Regions from separate parts of the Roseixanthobacter finlandensis genome, predicted to be linked through region 1. Evidence: riboswitches for the same ligand, from Rfam matches in the RefSeq annotation. Region 1 holds a riboswitch; each other region holds the start of a gene.
What was found. A riboswitch is a leader RNA that binds a small molecule or an ion and turns the genes downstream of it on or off. The one in region 1 is predicted to bind cobalamin.
Positions count from the first base shown of each region.

Region 2: it holds a riboswitch for cobalamin, as region 1 does, so the genes downstream of both, V5G24_RS00605 (TonB-dependent receptor plug domain-containing protein) here and V5G24_RS18930 (DUF1636 family protein) in region 1, are expected to answer to the same signal.
Region 3: it holds a riboswitch for cobalamin, as region 1 does, so the genes downstream of both, V5G24_RS21415 (energy-coupling factor ABC transporter permease) here and V5G24_RS18930 (DUF1636 family protein) in region 1, are expected to answer to the same signal.

Region 1 covers NZ_CM195536.1:4,013,871-4,021,249, reverse strand. Annotated here, with positions in the region: gene cobN (cobaltochelatase subunit CobN) at 1-3,522, opposite strand, end outside; gene cobW (cobalamin biosynthesis protein CobW) at 3,543-4,598, opposite strand; gene V5G24_RS18930 (DUF1636 family protein) at 4,595-5,140, opposite strand; cobalamin riboswitch at 5,160-5,393, opposite strand; gene cmk ((d)CMP kinase) at 5,638-6,270, opposite strand; gene aroA (3-phosphoshikimate 1-carboxyvinyltransferase) at 6,279-7,379, opposite strand, start outside.
Region 2 covers NZ_CM195536.1:94,683-102,061, reverse strand. Annotated here, with positions in the region: gene V5G24_RS00615 (FecCD family ABC transporter permease) at 1-32, opposite strand, end outside; gene V5G24_RS00610 (ABC transporter substrate-binding protein) at 29-874, opposite strand; gene V5G24_RS00605 (TonB-dependent receptor plug domain-containing protein) at 885-2,888, opposite strand; cobalamin riboswitch at 2,996-3,204, opposite strand; gene panE (2-dehydropantoate 2-reductase) at 3,275-4,195, opposite strand; gene V5G24_RS00595 (MATE family efflux transporter) at 4,259-5,668, opposite strand; gene V5G24_RS00590 (MarR family winged helix-turn-helix transcriptional regulator) at 5,796-6,317, shown strand; gene V5G24_RS00585 (hypothetical protein) at 6,430-6,552, shown strand; gene V5G24_RS00580 (SDR family oxidoreductase) at 6,630-7,379, opposite strand.
Region 3 covers NZ_CM195536.1:4,584,636-4,592,014, forward strand. Annotated here, with positions in the region: gene V5G24_RS21400 (PepSY-associated TM helix domain-containing protein) at 1-675, opposite strand, end outside; gene V5G24_RS21405 (TonB-dependent receptor) at 731-2,932, opposite strand; gene V5G24_RS21410 (DUF2946 family protein) at 3,064-3,462, opposite strand; gene V5G24_RS21415 (energy-coupling factor ABC transporter permease) at 3,578-4,255, opposite strand; cobalamin riboswitch at 4,290-4,517, opposite strand; gene V5G24_RS21420 (hemin uptake protein HemP) at 4,766-4,951, opposite strand; gene V5G24_RS21425 (copper chaperone PCu(A)C) at 5,102-5,668, opposite strand; gene V5G24_RS21430 (hypothetical protein) at 5,750-6,169, opposite strand; gene V5G24_RS21435 (TonB-dependent receptor) at 6,281-7,379, opposite strand, start outside.

The DNA.
Region 1 (7,379 bases):
GATCACCACGGCGCGCGGATAGTCGCCATGCTCCTGGAGATAGGCGCGCACCACCTCGTCCGCCGCGCGGCGCCCGAGGTCCAGGGCGGTGGGGGTGGGCAGATGGCGCGGATCGGCGGTGAAGAGATTGCGCCCGGTGGGCAGCACATCGCGCCGCCCGCGCGCAGGAGCACCCGCCGGCCCCGCGCTCACATGGCGGCCGTCGAGGGCGGCGAGGAGCGCGGCGCGCTCGGCGTCCGCGCTCGGCGTGCGCGCGGCATCGCCGTCGGCGGCGCCATAAATGTGCAGGCCGTCCTTCACCTGCATGTCCTTCACGTCGCACAGCCAGGCGTCGATGCGGCGCAAGGCTTCGTTGGGATCGGTGGCGGCATCGACCCCGGCGCGCACGGACAGGCCGGTCTCGCCCGCGCTTTCGACGATCAGCCGGGCGAGGCGGTCGCGGCGGCGCGGGTCGAGCCCGTCCGCCTCGGCATATTCGTCCACGAGGCGTTCGAGGGTCTGCTCGGCCGCGGTAAGCCCGGCGCCGGTGAGCGGCGGCGGCAGGTGGCCGAGCGTGACGGCGGCGATGCGCCGCTTGGCCTGCGCCGCCTCGCCGGGATTGGAGACGATGAAGGGATAGATGACCGGCAGCGGCCCGAGCACGGCTTGGGGAAAGCAGTCGGGCGTGAGGGCGACGGCCTTGCCGGGCAGCCATTCCAGCGTGCCATGGGCGCCCATGTGGACGAGCGCATGGGCATCGAGAGCGTGCCGCAGCCAAAGCCCGAAGGCGAGCAGGGCATGGCGCGGCGGCAGCGCGGGGTCGTGATAGTCCGCGCGCCGGTCGAGCGAGGCGCCGCGATCCGGCGCCAGGGCCACCGTCACGTGCCCGAAGCGGGCAAAGCGGAAATGGAAGGCGTCGCCTTGCATGTCCCGGTCGTCTTCCGGCCGGCCCCAGGCGGCGGTGATCGCGGCGCGGACAGGTTCGGGGAGGTCGGCGAACAGGCGCTGATAATCGGCGAGCGGCAGGGCCTCGCTGGGGACGATGTGCGTCAGCAAGGTTTTTGAATCGGCGGGCGCCGCGCCGGCGTCATAGCCTGCGTCCGCCAGCGTTTTAAGCGCCCGCCGCACGCTTTCCGGCACATCCAGCCCCACCGCATAGCCGGTGCGGCCGGGGGCGCCGGGATAATCTGGCATCAGCACGGCGATGCGGCGTTCCGCGCGGGGTGTGTGGGCGAGGCGGATCAAGGCGGCGGCGCGCGCCGCCACATGAGCGATGGCCTGCGGCTCGGCGCGGTTGAGCGCGGCGGTGAAGGCAAGGTCCGCGTCCGGGGCGGCCATGTCCTTGAACGAGATGGCGCCGGCCAGTACCCGCCCGTCCAGTTCCGGCAGCACCACATGCATGGCGAGATCGGCGGCGGCAAGGCCGCGCGGGCTGTTCGCCCAGGCTTCACGGGCCGTGGTGGCGGGAATGATCTGCAGCACCGGCGGCCCGCCAGCGGGGAAAATATCCTCCGCACCCCCGGCCGCAAACGCGGTGGCGGTGAGGATCAGGTCCGGGGCGGCGTCGGCGATGGCGTCGCGCACGAAGACGCGGGATTTGGGGTCTTTCAGGCTGGTGAGAAACAGCGGCACCGGCACGATGCCGCGCGCTTCGAAGGCCGCACAGAGATCATCAATGGGCGCAAGATCGCCGGCCAGCCACATGGAGCGGTAGAACAAGAGCAGGGCGCGGGGGGGGGCATGTGCGCCGGCGCGATCCGCTGCGGGGTTGATGCCCTCTTCCCCCTCCCTAACCCTCCCCCGCAAGCGGGAGAGGGGATTGGCGAGGTCGGGGTGGGAGCGTTCGCCTTCCCCAAGCGCCACCGCGCCCCCTCTCCCGCTTGCGGGGGAGGGCTGGGGAGGGGGCAGCGGGGAAAGGCCTTGAGGGGGCAGCGGGGCGAGGTCGTGCGGAGCTGTTCCCGTCCATGCCTCAGCCTGCGCGCCGCTCCCGGCGGATTGCGGTTCTACGTCGAAGCCCTCTTCCCCCTCCCTGGCCCTCCCCCGGTCCTCTTCCCCCTCCCTAACCCTCCCCCGCAAGCGGGAGAGGGGATTGGCGAGGTCGGGATGGGAGCGTTCGCCTTCCCCAAGCGCCACCGCGCCCCCTCTCCCGCTTGCGGGGGAGGGCTGGGGTGGGGGAGGCGGGGCGGGGGAGTGAGGGGGAGGTGCGAGGTCGTGCGGGGCTGTTCCCGTCCATGCCTCAGCCTGCGCGCCGCTCCCGGCGGATTGCGGTTCTACGTCGAAGCCCTCTTCCCCCTCCCTGACCCTCCCCCGCAAGCGGGAGAGGGGATTGGCGAGGTCGGGATGGGAGCGCTCACCCTCCCCAAGCGCCACCGCGCCCCCTCTCCCGCTTGCGGGGGAGGGCTGGGGAGGGGGCAGCGGGGAAAGGCCTTGAGGGGGCAGCGGGGCGAGGTCGTGCGGAGCTGTTCCCGTCCATGCCTCAGCCTGCGCGCCGCTTCCGGCGGATTGCGGTTCTACGTCGAAGCCCTCTTCCCCCTCCCTGGCCCTCCCCCGGTCCTCTTCCCCCTCCCTAACCCTCCCCCGCAAGCGGGAGAGGGGATTGGCGAGGTCGGGATGGGAGCGTTCGCCTTCCCCAAGCGCCACCGCGCCCCCTCTCCCGCTTGCGGGGGAGGGCTGGGGAGGGGACAGCGGGGAAAGGCCTTGAGGGGGCAGCGGGGCGAGGTCGTGCGGAGCTGTTCCCGTCCATGCCTCAGCCTGCGCGCCGCTTCCGGCGGATTGCGGTTCTACGTCGAAGCCCTCTTCCCCCTCCCTGACCCTCCCCCGCAAGCGGGAGAGGGGATTGGCGAGGTCGGGATGGGAGCGCTCACCCTCCCCAAGCGCCACCGCGCCCCCTCTCCCGCTTGCGGGGGAGGGCTGGGGTGGGGGAAGCGGGGCGAGGGATTGAGGGGGAGGCGGGGCGCGGCCCACCACGTCCGCCAAATCCACCGCCCCCAGCCCCGGCAGATAGAAGCTCGCGGGCGGCACGGGCTTCTGCCCGGCGATGGCGGTGCCGTCCTCGCCCCGCACCACGCGCGCCACCCGCTCCAGCAACGCCGCCATATTGTCCGGCCCGCCTTGGTGGAAATAGCCGAGCCATGCGGCCAGTTCCGCGGCTGGCACGGTGGAGAGGGCGGCGAGGCGCGGGTCGTCCTGGTCCTCGCCCGGCAGCAGCGCGAGGGCGATGCCGCGCGTGCGGGCCAGCTCCGCGAGCCGCTCGGCGCCATAGCGCCACCAGTCGAGCCCGCCCAATTGGCGCACCAAGATCACCTTGGCGTGCCGCGCCGCCTTGTCGATCCACAGATCCACCGACATGGGGTGGCGCAGATCCTTCAGCCGCGCGAGCCGCAGGCTCGGCAGGCGGTCGCGTCTTTGCCGCCACGCTGCGGCGAGCGCCAGCAGGTCGCTGTCGGTGAAGGACAAGGCAAGCACATCGCCGGGAGGCTGGCGCAGGTCGATGGGCTCGGCCAGGTCCTCGATGGTGGCGGATGTGCTCGCGAGCAGATGCATGGAGAAAGCTTATCCCAGCCTCAGGCGGAAAGCGCCGGTTCCTCGGCCAGCAGGGCGCGCTCCACCGCCGCGCGGTCGAAGCCCTTCAGCCCGATCACCACCAGCGCACCGGAGCGCGGCTCGTCCGCCCGCCAGGGCCGATCGAACTGGTGGGAAATCCGCGTGCCCACGCCCTGCACCAGCAGGCGCAAGGGCTTGCCGGCCACATGGGCGAAGCCCTTCACCCGCAGCACGTCCGGCGTTTCGGCGGCCCGCGCCACGCGGGCGGCGAGGGCGGCGGGATCGGCGATGTCGGGCAGGCGCACGATGAAGCTGTCGAAATCGTCGTGGTCGTGGTCCAGCTCGTCGTCATGATGGGTGCGGCGGGCGTCGATTTCATCCTCTGTGCCGACGCCGAGGCCAAGCAGGATCGCCGCATCCACCTTGCCGCCGGCCGAGCGCACCACCTTCACGGCACGCGGCAGGGCCTGCGCGATGCGGGCATCGGCGATGTCCGCGCCGGCCGCATCCAGCAGGTCCGACTTGGAGAGGATGATCAGGTCGGCGCAGGCGATCTGGTCCTCGAACACCTCTTCCACCGGGTCGTCATGGTCGAGAGTGTCGTCGGCCGCGCGCTGGGCGGCAAGCGCCGCCAGATCGTCCGCGACGCGGCCGGCGGCGAGCGCCGGGCCGTCCACCACCGCCACCACGCCGTCCACGGTGACGCGGCTCTTGATCGCCGGCCATTGGAACGCCTGCACCAGGGGCTTGGGCAGGGCAAGGCCGGAAGTCTCGATCAAAATGTGGTCCACGCGCGGGGTGCGGGACAAGATCAGGTCCAGCGCCGGCACGAAATCGTCCGCCACCGTGCAGCACAGGCAGCCATTGGCCAGCTCGACGATATTGTCCTCCGGGCAGCTCTCGATGCCGCAGCCCTTCAAAATCTCGCCGTCGATGCCCACGTCGCCGAATTCGTTGACGATCACCGCGAGGCGCTTGCCCTGGGCATTTTCCAGGATGTGGCGGATCAAAGTGGTCTTCCCCGCGCCGAGGAAGCCGGTGACGATGGTGCAGGGGATGCGGGCGAGAGAGGTCATCGCTGGTCCTCGGAGAAGTTCATGGGAGGGATGCGGGCAATCATGCCGCGCTTGAGGCTGTCGGGGCGTCCGCGCCAGGGCAGGATGCCGTCGGTGGAGGTCGCGAACAGCGCGGCGCCGGTCAAAAGGTCGGCGGCGCTATCGGGGGTGAGATCGCCGAACACGTAGGACCAGCCGCCGGTGCGCACCAAGGCGGCGGAGAGCGCGCGCTTGCAATTGGAGAGGCAGCGCACCTCCTTCACGGCGATGGCGGCGTCGGAGGTCTGCGCAAAGGCATCCTGGGCCTGCCGCGCCAGGGCGGCGCCGGCGGGTGGCGCGTCCGTGTCCGCGCCGGCGAGCTTGCAGGTGGTGCACACGAACAGGGTCACGGCCGGAACGCTGGCGACCCGCAGGGCATCGCGCGCCGGCCCGTCGGCGGGCGCGGGGGTGCGCGGCGTCGTGTCGCCCGCCGCGAAAGGCGCATCGTCGTTGGAAGGTCGCTCCACGCCGCTTTCCATGGGTGCGCGCGGCCCGCAACCGCGCGCCACAGAAAGAATCGCCATGCCAGGGCACCCCGCCCGGCGCGCATTCCTGTCGGTGGCAGGTCTCCTGGCTCGCGGATCGCCGTTCGCGGCCGCCTTCCCGGAGCGGGCGCAAGGCCCGTCTTCCAGTGGCTTTTCGGCCGGAACTCACCGCCTACAGTTGCGGGGGCAGCTGCGGCTATCGCACCGGAACACCCGGGCGCGACCGCATTCCCTTTTCACCCGGCGGAAGCGGCAAGCCGCCCGAACCGGGACCATCGACGCCGACACTTAAGAACCGCTCCGGCGCGAAGTCAATGAAGCGGCGCGTGGTGCCCCGGCCGGGCCGGGGGCAATCGAGACCCAGCACCAGGGGGCGCGGCGGCTTTCTCCCTCCCCCCTTGCTGGGGAGGGCAGGGTGGGGGTGTCTCCCCGCTGTCCGGGCGAAGGTCATGCTGGCGGGCCGGACCCCCCTCCCCACCCTTCCCCCGCAAGGGGGGAGGGCGAGCGCCGAGCATTCGGTTGAACGTCGATTCGCCTCAGGCGCCCGCCGCCGCGGTCTTGGCGGCGATGATCGCCAAAGCGGCGGCCAGCACCTCGTCGATGCCGAGATGGGTGGTGTCCAGCAGCACCGCGTCGGGCGCCATCGCCAGGGGGGCGGTGGCGCGGTGCGAATCGCGGGCGTCGCGCTTGTGGATGTCGGCCAGCACATCCTCGAACGCGATGTCGCACGTGCGCTCCAGCAATTCGCGATGCCGCCGCGTGGCGCGCACGTCCGCCGAGGCGGTCACGAACAGCTTCACCGGCGCATGGGGACAGATCACCGTGCCGATGTCGCGCCCGTCCAGCACCGCGCCGCCGGGCTGCTCGGCGAAGCGCCGCTGCAAATCCAGCAAGGCCCCGCGCACCACCGGGCGGGCGGCGACCACGGACGCCGCTTCGCCGAGCGCGCCGGTGCGCAGCTTTTCCGGGTCGAGCGAACGCAGATCCAGCGTGCGGGCCGCGTCCGCGCTGGCCATCTCGTCGTCGAGCGTGCCGTCGGCGAGGCAGCGCGCGGCCACCGCCCGATAGAGCAGGCCGGTATCGAGATGGGGCAGGCCGAGGGTCGCCGCGATCCTGCGGCCGAGGGTGCCCTTGCCGGACGCGGCCGGCCCGTCGATGGCGATGATCAGGCCGTCGCTCATGCCAGCACCGCGCCGAGGCCGCCCATCATGGGCACGAAGGTGGGGAAGGAGGTGGCGATGAAGCGCATGTCGTCCACGCGCACCCCCTCGCGGGCCGCGAAGCCCATCACCAGGAAGGCCATGGCGATGCGGTGGTCCATATGGGTCGCCACCGGTCCGCCGCCGGTCACGCCATCGGGTCCGAGGCCGGTGACCAGCAGATCGTCGCCGATGATCTCATGGGGCACGCCGCAGGCGGCCAGCCCGTCGGCCACGGCGGCGAGGCGGTCGCTTTCCTTTACCCGCAATTCGTTGAGGCCGCGCATGCGGGTGGTGCCGTGCACGAACGCCGCCGCCACGGCGAGCACCGGATATTCGTCGATCATGGAAGGCGCGCGCTCGGGCGGCACGTCGACGCCGGTCAGCACGGAATGGCGCACGCGCAGATCCGCCACGGCCTCGCCGCCCTCGGTGCGCTCAGACAGCGTCTCGATGGAGGCGCCCATCTCCTTCAGCGTGGTGATGAGGCCGGTGCGCAGCGGGTTCATCATCACGTCCTTCAGGATGATGTCCGAGCCCGGCACGATCAGCGCCGCCACCAGCGGGAAGGCGGCGGAAGACGGATCGGACGGCACCGCCACCGGCGCGCCCTTCAGGTCCGGCCGGCCGGCGAGGGTGATGCGGCGGCCGTGGGCGCCGTGCGGCTCGACCCGCACGTCGGCGCCGAAATGGGTCAGCATGCGCTCGGTATGGTCGCGGGTGGATTCGCGCTCCACCACCACCGTGTCGCCGCTGGCGGCAAGGCCCGCGAGCAGCACGGCGGATTTCACCTGCGCCGAGGGCACCGGGGTTTCATACGTGAAGGCTTTGAGTTCGGTGAGGCCCTTCAGGCGCAGCGGCAGGCGGCCGCCGGGCGCTTCCTCTTCCACCACCACGCCCATGGCGAGGAGCGGATCCAGCACCCGCTTCATGGGCCGGCGGCGCAGGCTGGCGTCGCCGTCGAAGGTGGCGACGATGGGGTTTCCCGCCACCACGCCCATCATCAACCGCGCGCCGGTGCCGGAATTGCCGAAATCGAGCGGCGCCTCGGGGCTCTTCAGATTCCCCGCGCCAACGCC
Region 2 (7,379 bases), 1.4 Mb from region 1:
GCGGCGTGGCCGGGATGCGCGCGCGCCGTCATCGCGCCATGCCGATGCGCGTGCCCGCCAGGCGATTGGCCGCGAGGCGCTGCGCCGCTTGCGCGAGTTCGGGACCCGCGCAGGTCCAAAGTCGGATGGGCAGGGACAGCGTGCGCCCCTGCGCCGCGAACGGCGCGAGGGCGGGATGGTGCAGGAGGTCGTCGGCCAGCGAGGGCGGGGCATCCGCGCCGCCGTTGATCACCAGCAGGTCCGGCTGAGCCTCGACGATCTCCTCCAGATTGAGCTGGCCGAGGCGGTCGGTGGAGAGCCGCGCGGCGAGATTCTCGTAGCCGGCGCGCCCGAGGATTTCGTCGACGATGGAGCCGCGCCCGGCGGTGAAGCCGTTCGGCCGCAGCACGATCGCGGAGGCGCGATGCGCGGGCACCGGCGGCAGGCTGGCGAAATCCTTTTGCATGGCGGCGATCATCGCTTCCCCCCGCGCCGGTTCGCCGATGTGGTCCGCGACGGTTCGGATCTGGGCATAGGCCTCTTCCAGGCTGGCCGGCACGCCCAGTTCCAGGATCGGGACGCCGAGATGCTTCAGCATGGCGGTGGTGGTGCGGGTGGTGAAGGCGCCGACGATGACGAGATCGGGCGCGAGCGGCACGATTTCCTCGGCGAGGCCCCGGTTCACCGGGACCCGTTTTGCGAGATCGGCGACATTGGAGCTGCGCGGGTCGCGCGCCAGATAGGTCACCGAGGCGACCTTGTCCGGATCGGCGAGGCGCAGCACCAGTTCATCGGCGCACAGATTGAGCGACGCGATCCGCGCGGGCTTCTGCTCCCCCGCGAAGGCGGGCGCGCAGAGCAGCAGAAAAGCGAGCAGGCCCGCAGCGCGTTTCATTCCGTCCGCCTCAATAGGTGAATTTGAGGCCGCCATAGGCCCCGAAACCGGGGGCAAGGAAGCCGTTCGGGTTCTGGTAGGTCTGGTCGAACAGATTGTCGATGCGCCCGAACAGGGTGGCCTGCTTTGTCAGGGCGTAATTCGCCGCCACGTTCACCACGGTGTAGCCCGGCTGGTCGATATAATCGCTGGTGAGGCGCACGATATCCCACCAGGCGGAAGCATAGATCAGCGTGGCGGAGAGATTGAGCTCGTCCGTGGGGTTCCAGTCCGCGGTGACGCTGACCTTGTTGTTCGGCCGCCGCAACGGGGTGCAGGAGGTGTCGGTCAGCGGCGCGCAGGCGGCGCCGAACGAGGTGTCGGGCGGCATGTAGCCCACGGCCTCGGTATAGGTGTAGTCCACCCGCAGCTTCAGCCGGTCAGTCACCGCGAAGGCGACGAAGGTTTCCGCGCCCTGGGTCGTGGCGCTGGAGATGTTGACGTTCTGGTAGGTCACCGGGTCGTAGCTGATGAGATTGGTGATGTCGTTGTGGAAATAGGTGGCGCCGAACGTCACCCGCCCGCCGAACACCTCCTGCTCGAAGCCGATGTCATAGCCCGTGCTCTCCTCCGGCTTCAGCTCCGCATTGCCGTAATTGGGGGCATAGAGCTGGTACAGCGAGGGCGCCTTGAAGCCGGTGCCGTAGCTGCCTTTCAGCGTGGTTCCCGTCTCGGGAATGAGGAAGCCGGGCGCAAGGCGATAGGTGGAATGATCGCCGAACGTGTCGTCGCTGTCGAAGCGGATGTTGGCGGCGCCGAAGAAGCGATCCCCCAGCTTGCCCTGGAGTTCCGCATAGGCGCCGGTGTCACCGGTGCTCGCGGAAAGGTCGGTATATTGGGTGGACGAGGTCATCGCTTCGTTGCGCCGCTCCACGCCCACCAGCAGGTTCTGCCCCGGCGCGAAGGCGAGGTTCGAGCGCAGATAATAGGTCTGCCGGTCGCCGTCATACTGGCCGTTCACCGAGGTGTTCGGCCCGGTGGTGGGGTTGGACGAGGTCATGGCGCTGACGCCGAACGTGGTGTTAAGCGCGCCGTCGAGCGCGGTCCACACGCCCTCGCCCTTGGTGAAGAACATGCTGGCGAGGCTGGTGGAGCGCTCGGCGGCGGGAAGGCCCTCGTAGAGCGGGGGCGGATAGACATCCGGCGTATAGGCGAGCCGGCTGTCGATGTAGCGGGCGACGAAATTGACCGCGAACGCATCGCTCATCTGGAAATCGAGGCGGGTCGAATAGGTCCAGTTGTCGTAGGCGTTCGCATTGATCGGATAGCCCGGCGGCACGATGCCGGGCGGAGTCACCGGGATTTCAGTCGAGGAAAAATGGGTGACGTTGAAGGAATAGCCCACCTTCTCCGTCGAGCCGCTCAGCCCCGCCGCCTGGTTGAAGGTGCCGAGCGCGCCGCCTTCCACGAAGCCGAACACCTTCGCCGGGCCCTCGCCTTTCTTGGTGGTGATCGAGATCACGCCGCCGATCGCGTCCGAGCCGTAGAGGCCGCTCTGGGGGCCGCGCAGCACCTCGATGCGGGCAAGATCGGTGGCGAGCAATTGGCCGAAATCGAAGGCGCCGTTGGGGGTCGAGGGATTGCCCGCGTCGATGCCATCCACCAGCACCTTCACATGGTTGGAATTGGTGCCGCGGATGAACACCGAGGTCTGCCCGCCCGGCCCGCCGGTCTGCACCACATTGAGCCCCGGAAGGGACTGAAGCACTTGGGGAACGGTGCGCAATTGCTGGCGCTCGATATCCTCGGCGGTGACGACGCTGACGGAGGAGGCCACCTGGTCCGCCGGCGTCGGCATGCCTGTCGCGCTCACCACCACCTCGGGCAGGTCGATGGATTGCGATGCGCCATCGGCGGGGGGCGCCGACTGGGCGTAGGCGGCGCAGGAGGCGGAGGAGAGAATCAGGGCGGCGAGCATGGGGCGGCGGGCGGCGCGCGCGGCGCGGCGAACGGGAAAAATTACGGCGGACGGCATTTGGGCCTCAGCGGGACGAGTGGTCCGTCACCGCGAACGAGGCCTCCATGCGGCGAGGATGCCGCAGGGAACAACCACCATCAGGACACCCCGCCCAATGTGCACGCGCGTGACCACGGCTGACGGCAGGTCTCCTGGCTCGCGGGTCAGTGCCCAACTCGTCGCCTTCCCAGGCCCAGGGCCCAGTGGCTGATGACGATGGACTCGCCGCTTACAGTTGCGGGGGCAGCCGCGGCTTCGCCAACCCCCGCTGCCAGGTGCCGACTCACCGCGTTCCCTTTTGATCCCCAAGGGGAACCGTCGTCGTAACGGTAGACGCAGGGCGATCGGACCGTCAAGCCGGACGGGGTGCCAAGCGGCGTGATCCATCCTTCGGGTGGTCCTCCTCAGGCCTGCGCGCGCCGGTTCTCGTACAGTTTCAGCGCGACACCGACTGCCTCCAGCAGCGGCGTCGGCGTTGCGCTGGCGCGGGCACGGGCGATGAGATCGCCGATGATCTGGTCGGCCTCCACCGCATGGCCCTGGTTGAGATCGCGATACAAGGACGAGGTCATGGGCGAGCCATCCGCCGTCAGCTGCGCCCGGGTCTCGGTGAGAAACGCCGGGCGCGGGGCGTATCCCGCCGCGTGGGCGATCGCGGCGCACTCGGCCACGATGGCGAGCGCGATAGCCTTGCCGCCCGCCGCTGCCACTTCGCCAATGCTGCCGCGCATCAGGCAGGTGATGGCGCCGAGGCTCGCGAGGAACACCCATTTCTCCCACATGTCGAGCAGGATGGCGTCCGAGAGGCGGGCGTCGAATCCGACGCCTTGCATCACCCCGTCGAGGGCGAGGATGCGCGCCGAGCGCGTGCCGTCGGTTTCGCCATAGGTCAGTTGATGCAGCGGGCTCATCTGCACGATGCGCCCCTCTTCGTCGATGCGGCCCATGATTTTGCAGACGCCGCCAAGCAGCCGCCCGGCCCCGAAGCGGGCGGCCAGCAGATCCATGTGCCGCATGCCGTTGAGCACCGGCAGGATCATGGTGTCGGGGCCGATCGCCGGGGCGACGTCGGCGAGCGCTGCGTCCAGGGCGAACGCCTTCACCGACAGCAGCACGAGATCATAGGGCCCCGCGATCTGATCCGCGGTGACGATGGAGGGGTGAAGCGTCGCATCGCCGGTGGGGCTGACGATCTGGAGGCCGCGTGCGCGCAGGCGCTCGGCGCGCTTGGCACGCACGAGGAAGGTCACGTCGCGCCCCGCCTGGGCAAGGCGTCCGCCGAAATAGCCGCCGGTCGCGCCGGCCCCAACCACGAGAATGCGCATCATGTGCTCCGATGAACCGCCCATAAGGGGCGCGATCAGGGTGAAACCGTCAAGATAACGCCTTTAGCGAAACCAGGAACCCGAGGCGACCGAAACGCCCACCACAGCCCCATAGGACAACAGTCCGCAGGCATAGACCGCGAACAGCCAATGCAGCGAGCCCGTGACCGAAAGCGCGAGCGCGCCGCCGCCCACGGCAATGGCCATGCGCAGCAGGCCGGCGACGAGGGGCCAGCCGAGGCGGCCGGCGCCCTGGGAGGCGAAATAAAGCGTCATGCCGAGCCCGAAGAAGCCGAAGAACGGCCCGACCGTGCGCAGATAGAGGGTGCCCACCGCCAGCATCTCGGGCGTCGCGTCGAACAGGCCCAGCCATGCGGCGGGCCAGATCGCGGCGGCAATGCCCACCGTTTCCGTGAGCACAAAGGCAAAGGCGCCGCCGATCAGTGCGATCCGCAGCGCGCGCCGGTTCTGTCCGGCGCCGATATTGGTGCCCACCAGCGCCACCAGCGGCGCGCCGAGCCCGAAAGCGAGCGGCGGCAGCAGATATTCGAGCCGGGTGCCGGTGGCGAAGCCGGCCACCGCGCCCGGCCCCGCATGGGCGGCGACCAGGCCCATGGTGGCCGCGATGGTCACATTGATCTGGATGGTATTCACCGCCGCGACCGCGCCCACCTTCAGGATGTTCCAGGCATAGGGCAGGTGCAGGCGGGTCCAGGCGAAGCGCGCCACATTGCGCCCGCTCGCCACGTACCAGGCCAGGATCGCGGTGCCCACCGCGTAATAAAGCAGCATGGCGATCGCCCCGCCGGCGATGCCGTAGGAGGGAATCGGGCCGAATCCCAGGATCAGCGCACAGGACAGCGGCGCCAGCAGCACCGCGCCGGCGCAGATCACGATGCCGGGCACCAGCATGTTGCCGGTGCCGCGGATGATGCTCGCCAGCGCATTGAACACCCAAAGCAGCACCATGCCCGCGAACAGGATGCGCGAATAGGTGATCGCGGCGTCCAGCGACGCACCGCTGCCGCCGAGCAAGGCGAACAGGTGCCGGCCGAACAGCAGGACCAGAGCGGAGAAGGTGAGGCCGAAGCCGATATTGATGACCAGCGCATGCAGCACGAGGCTGTCCGCCTCGGCCCGCCGCTGGCCGCCGAGGGCGCGGGCGATGGCGGAGGAGATGCCGCCGCCCATGGCGCCCTGGGACATGTTCTGCATCAAGATCAGCACCGGCAGCACCAGCGCCATGCCGGTGAGGGCATCGATGCCGAGACGGGCGATGAAGGCCATTTCGATCAGGCCGGTGCTCGATTGGGCGAGCATCACCAGGATGTTCGGCCAGGCAAGGCGCGCGAGCAGCGGGGCCACCGGGGCTTCCAGCAAGGCGCGGGTGCGGGACGACAGGGCCGCCGCCCCGGTGATCGGGGCCGGCGTGGGGGACGCGGCGCGGGTCGGCTTGGACAAGGTGTCGAGCATGTCGCTTTCCGATGCGCCGGTGGCGGAGACCGCGCGTCGCCCTGATTTACGGGCATATACCCATAAATTTGAAAATAGTGGCATATGCGAGTATTCGTCAATTGACGGCCCCGTGAGGAGCAGGGACATGGCAGGGCGCAAGAACTCGTCGGCCGGGGTAGGATGCGAGCCGGATGCCGCTCCCGCCGGTGCTTATCCCAACGCCGGGCGGTGCAACGGCACGGCTTTACGCAAGGCCACGCGGCGCGTGTCGCAGCTGTATGATTCGGTCCTGGCGCCGTGCGGCCTGAAGGGCACCCAGCGCTCGCTGCTGATCCATATCGCGCGGGCCGGAACGCCGACCATGGGCGAGCTGTCCGCCGCCCTGGTGCTCGACCGCTCGGCTCTCGGGCATAATCTCAAGCCGCTGGAGCGCGACGGCCTCGTGGCGCTCGTGCCGGATGAACAGGACAAGCGCAGCCGCCGGGTGGTGCTGACGCCGCTCGGCAAGGCAAAGCTCGATGCCTCCATGGCGCTGTGGGCGCAGGCGCAGGCGCGATTCGAGGCGGTGTTCGGACACGCCGAGGCGGCGGCATTGCGCGCATCGCTGGAGCGCATCGCCTCACCGGAATTCGCCGAGGCGTTCTCCCGCACCGAGGCGCCGGTCTGACATTCGCGCCGGCAGCTTTCGCGTTTTGTCGGCGCGTCGGACATGGCAACGTGATTTGATGCGGCGGCGTGCGCGTTCTTCTAAGGAGGACGCTCCCAGCCGGAGCGTCGCCGTGATCCTCCAGGCGGTGGATGCGGAAAAGCCGCCGCTGCGGCTCGCGCTCGGGCCCGACGCCCATCGCAACATCCGCACCAAGCTTGCCCGCGTCGCGGCCGATACGGATTTCCGCGAATAGGAAGAGCCGGCCTGCGGCACGTCCCCTCCCCGCCCGTGGAGAAGGGGACGTTCCAGCGTGGCGGAAGGCGTCTGGGCTCAGCCGCGCCCGACGAACGGCATCTTGGTGGCCATCACGGTGATGGTCTGCACGTTCGCGCTCAGGGGCAGGCTTGCCATGTAGAGCACCGCGTCGGCCACGTGTTTGGCGTCGATCATCGGCTCCGGCTTCATAGAGCCGTCCGCCTGGATGATGCCGTTCTTGATGCGCTGGGCCATTTCCGTATCGGCATTGCCGATGTCGATCTGGCCGCAGGCGATGTCATAGGCGCGGCAATCCAGGGAGGTGGATTTCGTGAGGCCGGCGATCGCGTGCTTGGTGGAGGTGTAGGGCGCCGAATTGGGCCGGGGCGTGTGGGCCGAGATCGAGCCGTTGTTGATGATGCGCCCGCCCATGGGGGTCTGCGCCTTCATGATGCGGATCGCCTGCTGGGTGCACAGGAACGGGCCGGTGAGGTTGGTGTCCACCACCATGCGCCATTGCTCGTAGGTGAGATCTTCCATGGGAACGCCGGGCGCCCCGGTGCCGGCATTGTTGAACAGCAGGTCGAGCCGGCCGTAGGCTTCCTTCACCGCCGCGAACAAGGCGGCGACGGAAGCCGGATCGGTCACGTCCGTCGGCACCACCAGAGCGGGCGCGTCGCCGAGCGAAGAGGCGGTGGCCTCCAGCGCCTCGCGCCGGCGGCCGGCGAGGGCCACGCTATAGCCGGCGCCAGCAAGGGCTTGCGCGACGGCGCGGCCGACGCCGGAGCCGGCGCCGGTGACGAGGGCGATCTTGGTGGCGGTCAT
Region 3 (7,379 bases), 570 kb from region 1:
CCGCAGCAGATCGCCCCAGACATTCGCCCAGGGCAGGCCGGTGAGGATGAGAAACATCACCAGCACCGCCGTCCAGAGGCCGATGGCCGCGTGCCATTCCTTCCAGAACGCGCGCCCGCCGAGGCGCCAGCGCGGCACGAAGACGCCCGCAATCCCCCTCCCCGTCCTCGGCCACCAGAGATAGAGGCCGGTGACGATGAGGATGAAGCCCCAGCAGGCCGCAAGCTCCACCATGGCGTCGCCGAACGTGCCGAGCATCAGCGAGCCGTGCGCGACATCAGCAAAGCCCACCAAGGTGCGCGTATAGACATAGGAGCCGAGGACGCGCGCGGTGCTGGGATCGACGAACACCCGGCGCGGCTCGCCCTGCTGCGGCGTCACGAACACCTCGACGCTGCGCCCCTCGCCCTTCGGCGTGTCGATGCGCGTGACCGTCCCGCCCGGATGGGCGGCAAGGGCGGCGGCGGCCATTTCGCTGAGCGGCACCGCGCCTTGCACCGCAGGGACAAACCGCAGGTTCGGATAGACGAAATCATTGATCTCGTCATTAAAGAGATAGATGGCGCCAGTCACGGCAAGGATCATCAGGAACGGAGCGCAAACGAGCCCCGCATAAAAATGCCAGCGCCAGACCGCGCGATAGAGGGCGGCGGCGGACCATCGAGCATCCCGCATGGAACATCTCCCACACCCGCCGCCCGGCGCCACATGGACGCCGGGCGGCCGGGGTTCAGAATTTCACCGCATAGGACAGTTCGAAGCTGCGCGGCGGCGCGATATAGACTTGGGTTGCACTATAGCCCGACCAATCGGCATAGAATTCGTTGGTCAAATTCTTGCCGCGCAGGCGCACGGTGCCCTTGCCCACCTCATAATCAAGCCAGGCATCGAACACGGTGCGGCCCTGCACCTCGATGGTGTTGGCGGTGTCGGTATAGAAGGAGCTGACATATTGCAGGGAGCCGCTCACCGTCAGCGGAATCCGCTCGAACCGGTAGCTGGTGAGGAACATATAGGTCAGCTCCGGCACGTTCGGCGGCCGGTTGCCGGCCAGATTGGCCGAGGCGCTGTAGAGCTGCGTGAATTCCGCATTGATGTAGGAGACATTGGCCATCACCTTCCAACGGTCGGTGAGCGCCACGGCGATTTCCGCCTCCGCACCGCGCGAGCGCTGCGAGCCACCCTGTACGGTCAGGGCGGGGTTGAGCGGATCGCGGGTCAGGATGTTGTACTGCTCGATCTCATAGATCGACGCCGTCGTGACCACACGATTGTCCCACATGGCGGATTTGATGCCGGCCTCGACCGAGTTTCCATAGGACAATTCGAATTGGGAATTGGCGAGATTGCTCAGCAGCAGGCTGGAGATCGGCACCGTCGCCTGATTATACTGCGCATAGAGCGCCGTCTCGGGCAGGATATTATAGACCGTGCCGACACGCCAGGACACGCTGTCGTACGTATTGTCGAAGGTTGAGAGCCCGTTTGTGTTCAGATTGAAGATCTGGCGATCCAGCTGGATGTTCTCATAGCGGATGCCGCCCACCACCAGCCATTTGTCGGTGATGTTCACCGCATCCTCGGTGAAGACGGCCGCGGTGCCGACCTGGCTGTCATAATCCTGGCGGGTCGGGAAATTCGCCGCCGTATCCGCCGGGAAATAGCCGCGCGCCGGGAAATAGGGGCTGACCGGCGTGGTGTTCCCGAAGCGGCGCTGGGAATAGAAGGTGGTGTCGATATATTCGACCCCCGCCGCGAACCGGTGCCGCATGCCCCAGAGCTGGCCGTCATACAGGGCGGCGACGCGGTCGGACCACACGTTCTGATCGTGCGAGATATACGTGGTGCTGCGGTTCAGGAGGCCGGTCGCGGCATTATAGGTGAAGTCCTCTGAGTTCGCCCACACCCGGCTCGCGGTATAATAATTGAAATCGTTGCGGATGGTCCAGTCGTCGTTCAATTCATAATCGGTGCGGTTGCGCACCCACCAGGCGGTGGAACTCATTTCGCCATTATAGACATTGTAATTCTTGTTGCGCAGCGCCTCGTCAATGACGAGACCGCCGGGCGCCGAGACGATATTGGACGGGGAAAGCGCGGCCGACCGCGCGATCAGCGGCGCCCCCTGATAGGGGGTCTCGTAATCATCGTGGAAATAATCCACCGAGGTTGTGTTGGTGAGGCGGTCCGTGAGCTTCACCGTGGCGCCGAGGGTGAAGGCGCCCTGGGTCGAGCCCGTGTCGTCGATATAGCCGTTCGACTGCGAATAGATCCCGCTCGCGCGCAGCGCCAGGTTCGGGTTGACCACCACATTGTAATCGGCGCCGACCCGGTAGGTGTCGAAACTGCCGATGCTGCCGATGGCCTGGCCGAAATTGCGCTCGAAGGACGGCTGCTTGGTCACGAGATTGATGGAGCCGGCGAGCGCGCCATTGCCGGAAACCACCGAGGCGGGGCCCTTGAGGATCTCCACCCGGTCGAAGCTGAAGCTGTCGTAATTGCGCGAGACCAGCAGCGGATCGGGCACCTGCATCCCGTCCACGGAATAGCCCACGGCGCCGCGCGAGAAGCCGCGCATGGAGGTGACGCCCGGCTCTCCCGGCAAATTGCCGGCCATCACGCCCGGCACCGTATTATAGACCTCGGTGAGGGTGTTGAGGCCGCGTTCCTGCATCTCCTGCTGGGTCACGATGTCGATCGCCGCGGGGGTCTCGAACGGGGTGAGCCCGACCAGGCTGCCGGTCTCGTTCGGGATCTTAAGCTTCTGGATCTGCGGCAGGAGCAGGGAGCCGGCTCCGCCGTCCTGCACCGTGATTTCGGGAAGCTCGACGGCGTTCTGGGCGAGGGCGTTCTGGGCGAGCGCTGGCGTGGTCGCGAGCAGGAGAGCGGCGCAAAGCCGCTTTCCGCCGCGCGGTGCGGGGGGCTGAATCATGGTTGCACTTCAACGAATTGGGTTGCGCGGAGGGCGATCAGCGCATCACGGATCGAAAGACGCGCAGCTCCTCGGCGCCTTCGCAGGAAGACGCGGGGGAAGCGGCGCGCACGGGATCCGCGGGCGGACGATTAGTCCGCGCCGGGCGGCCCTCTGGCCGTTCGTTGATTGCGGGGGTAGCTCGACCTTGCGCCGGGATCGGGGGGCGGCACCGGTCCGGGCGCAACCACGAAGCCGACCGCCGACACCTCAGCGGCGGGCGGCGGCGTGATGAGCAGGCCGCCCAGCATGGGGCAGCTGCGGGTGCAGCAGTCGAAATGACCCGCCTGCGACGGATCGGGGGCCTCGTCAGGAGCGCCGTCGGGCGCACCCGAGGCGGAGCAGAAAATGCCTTGATGATCGGCCGAATCGGGCGCCGCCATCGCGCCCAGCGCGAACCCCGCCAGCACCATCTGCAAGACGAGCAGATAGGCGGCAAGAAGCGCGAAAGGCAGCTTCCAGGCCGGCGCGGAACGGCTCATGAGGCACATGGGGGCGACATCATGCCCCGGTTATAGGGCACGCGGCCCGCGCGTTCTCCCGGGAAGTACCGCTGCGGCAACATGTCCGTGGGCGAAGCCGCCCACGGACATCGAGAGATGCGCCTCAGACGGCTTCGTAAAGACGGCGCTCCAGCAGCATGGAGCCGCGCAGGCGGCTCAGCGCCTTGGCGGCGCCGAGCACCGCAAGGTCGGCCAAAGGCTCGATGATGATGACCAGCATGTAGGCGCCGCCGAAGGTGGAAATCGCCGCGACATTATCCGCCGCGAAGCCCTGGCCATACAGCGCCCAGAAGGCCACCCAGCCGACGATGCCCGCCTGATAGGTGGTGGAGAGCGCGAGCGCCTGGCGGTAGCGCAATTCCACATAAGGCGTGTTGGGCGCGATGATTTTCTGGGCCACGACCTGCAGGGCGAACAGCGGCACCAGCAGCGTCGTGACGTTCATGCCGAATTGCGGCAGGTCGAACGGTGCGAAGAAGATGCCCTGCACCAGCAGGCCGGCGGCAAGGCCGATGGCGGCCGGCGCCATGCCGAAGATCAGGAACAGGGTCGAGCCGAGGATCAGGTGAACCTCCGAGACCCCGACGGGATAATGCGGCAGCACCTCGAAGAAAGAGAACACGAGGGCGCTCGCGATCACGCTGCGCGACAGAAAGGAGAGGATGCCGCGCTCGCGGACAGCCTCATAGGCCAGCTTCACGGCATAGCCGCCGGCACCGGCTGCGGTGACGTAGCTGAGCCAGATTTTCCCACTATCCACGAGACCGGGTTCGATATGCATGACTGCTCCTCCGCCGTCTCACCCGACGGCCTGCGTTAGATCCGTGCGCCTGGCCGGTCTCCTGACTCGCGGGTCGCTGCATGCCTTCCGTCTTCCCGAAGCTCACCTTGAGGGGATCGCTTCAGTGACATCGTGGAAGGCCGCTCGCCGCTCACAGTCGCGGGGGCGGTCGGGGCTCAGGGCGTCATCGGCCCCTCCCCCGTTCCCATTTCACCTCCGGCATGTGCGTCATGCCGGAAGAACCATTCGCGCGTTCAGGAGCGGCCAACCTCCGCTTCATGTCAAGGTGGAGGCGCGGCCGGGCGCACGGATATGACGATTCTTTGTCGTGCGGAGGCGATGCAGGGGGGTACCGGCTGGCATTCAAGGCCCGCAGCCTTGCCCGGTGGGATCGTCCTGCAGTGATTGCGCCTCATGGACTTACGTTAGGGCAATTCATAAGGATCGCTGTTCTGTCGCGACCCGCCGCAGGACCCGCCGTGCGGTTGGGCGCGGCGCGCACGCGAGCGATTATTTGGTGAGGATCAGCTTGTTCTTGGAGGTCAGGGTGAGGGTATAGACCTGATCGCCATGAACGATGCGCACCGTGCGCACCGTGCGAAACAGATCGGCGCTGTCCAAGCCCCCGTCCACCATCGCGACGGTGCGCACCTGCATTTCGGGAGACGGCACGGGTCTCAGCTTGATGATGCCCATGGAAGGCGGCTCCTGTGCCGATATTCGGGCGAAGGGCAGGCGAAAAGCGCCGCGCCGCCCCGAGCGCACGGCCGAGGCCACCAACGCGAACCGCGAACGCGACAACGCCGCGTGCCGCCGGAGAGCTTGGCGCTTTTCACGACCGGCGGCTCACTTGCCGGACGGCATCTTCATATGGTCGTGCCCGCCATCGTCGCTGCCTTGGGCGGCGATGGATTCCACCTTGAACTGAACCGACACCGTGCCGGCCTTCTCGAAGGTCAGCGTGCCATTGACCATGGCGCCCTGCTTCAGGGGCTGCTTCAACCCCATGAGCATGAGGTGATAGGAGCCCGGCTTCAGCGCCACGGAGCCCTGCGCGGGAACGGCGATGCCGCCCGCCACCGGACGCATGGTCATCACCCCGTCCTTCATGGACATCTCGTGAATTTCCACCTTCTGCGCGACCTCGGCGGTGGCCGAGACGAGGCGGTCGGGCGTCGTGCCGCCGTTCTTCAGCACCAGATAGCCGGCACCGACGCTGGCGCCGGCGGGCGTCGCGCGGGTCCAGGGGTGATCGATCTCGATCGCGCCGGCCTTGAACTCGTGCGCCATCAGGGCCTGCGCGGAGAGGGTGAGCAGGAACATGGCGAAGGCCAGGGCCGCCAGGGCCTCTTCGAGATACATGCGGCGGCAGATGCGCGAGAACGCGCCGGGAAAACGGAGGGAATTCAACATGATTTAGCTCCACGATACGGCCTCCTCCAGGGGAGGACCGGATGTCACGATCGGCGGACATTTCCTGCGCGAAGGCAGGCGTCAGGCGATCGTGGGTGGAGCCCTGGCGCGGCTGGGGGACCGACGCTGGCCCGGCGCGGCGGAAACGTCCGCGCCGCGCATGAGGATCGATGCCGCATGGCGGACCGGCACGACAAACCCCTCCGCCGCCGGCGGCGGTGCGGCGGCCGGCCCGAACATGGGACAGCCCATGACGCAGCAGTCCAGCCCGTCATGATGGGAAGGGGTCCCGTCCCCGGTCTGGGACGCGTCCTCGGCCGGGGCACTGGAACAGAGGATGGCGAACGCATCCGGACCCTGGGCTGCCGACACCTGGGCTGCCACTTGGGCCGCCTGGGCGCCCGCGGCAAGCCCCACGGCCAGCATCTGGAGGACGAGCAGATAGGCCGCCGCGATGGCGGCCCAGGCTCTCCAGGATGTGCGCGGCTTGGCCAAGATCAAGATGTCTCGAAGGTTCGTCGGACCACAGTATGACATTGGCACGCCGACAACCGTAGACCAAAGTCGTGCGGCACGTCCTCGCAGGGACGCGCCGCTTAAGTTGGCGAAGACTCAGAAAGACACGGTCACCCGCGTATTGATGGAGCGGCCATAGCCGGCGACCGGATAGCCCCAGGCGGTCGAAGTGCCCATCATGCTGGAGACTTGGTAATTGACCAGGTTCGCGCCGCCGAGCGGCAGGTCGTACTGCGTATCGAGGATGTTATCGATGCCGAAATCGACCTTGAGCTGGCCCGCCGTATAGCTGGTGCGGAAGTTGAGCAGGGCATAGGCCGAGGTCTCCAGCTCGTTGTGCACCTGGCTGACATTGGTTTTCGCGCCCACGAGCTGGACTTCGACGCTCGAACTCCAATTGCCGAGGGTATGGTCCAGCGCCAGCGTCGCGTTGACCGGCATGATATGGTAGAGATTGACCCCGTCGGTGCGCTGTCCGCGCACGAAGTTCAGGCCGCCGCGAAAGGCGCCCTGGCCGTAGCTGCGATCGTCCCACAGCGCCAGCTTGCCATCGATGTTCACGCCGTAGAGCCAGGCGTCGTAATTGGCGAATTGCAGATAGACGAACGTGTTGTCGACGGTGAGATTGTTCGGCAAATTGGCGAGGCATCCCGGCAGGGCGCAGCGCTGCACGTCGATATAGTCCTGCACATAGCTGTAATAAGGCGAAACCCGCACCTGCCAGACCTTCTGCGCCGGATCGTGCCAATCCGCCGTGAAGCTTAAGGTGTGGGCCTTTTCCGGCACCAGATCGAGATTGCCCACATAGCCGTTGCCGTCGCCGAACCAGCCGATCATCTGCATGGCCATGCCGTTGGTGGACCAGGCATAGCGCTCGTACAGGTTCGGCGAGCGGGTCTTGCGGGACAGGCCGAGCTCATAAAGGCTGAAGGCGTTGGCCTCATAGCGCAGGATGGCGGAGCCATCGATGTTGAAGTCGGTGCGCGCGTGGCTCTGGGAATTGAAGGCGGCAGCGTTGGCGCCGTACATCATTTCATTGTAGCCCTGCACGTCGCCGGTGTTCATCCAGACGATATCGTTGCGCAGGCCGATGATGGTGGTCCATTGCGCGTCGAGATGGCGTTCCCATTCGCCGAAATAGCCGAAGCGCAGGCGCTGGCCGTTATTGATGTTCTCGAACGTGTTCGGCCCCATC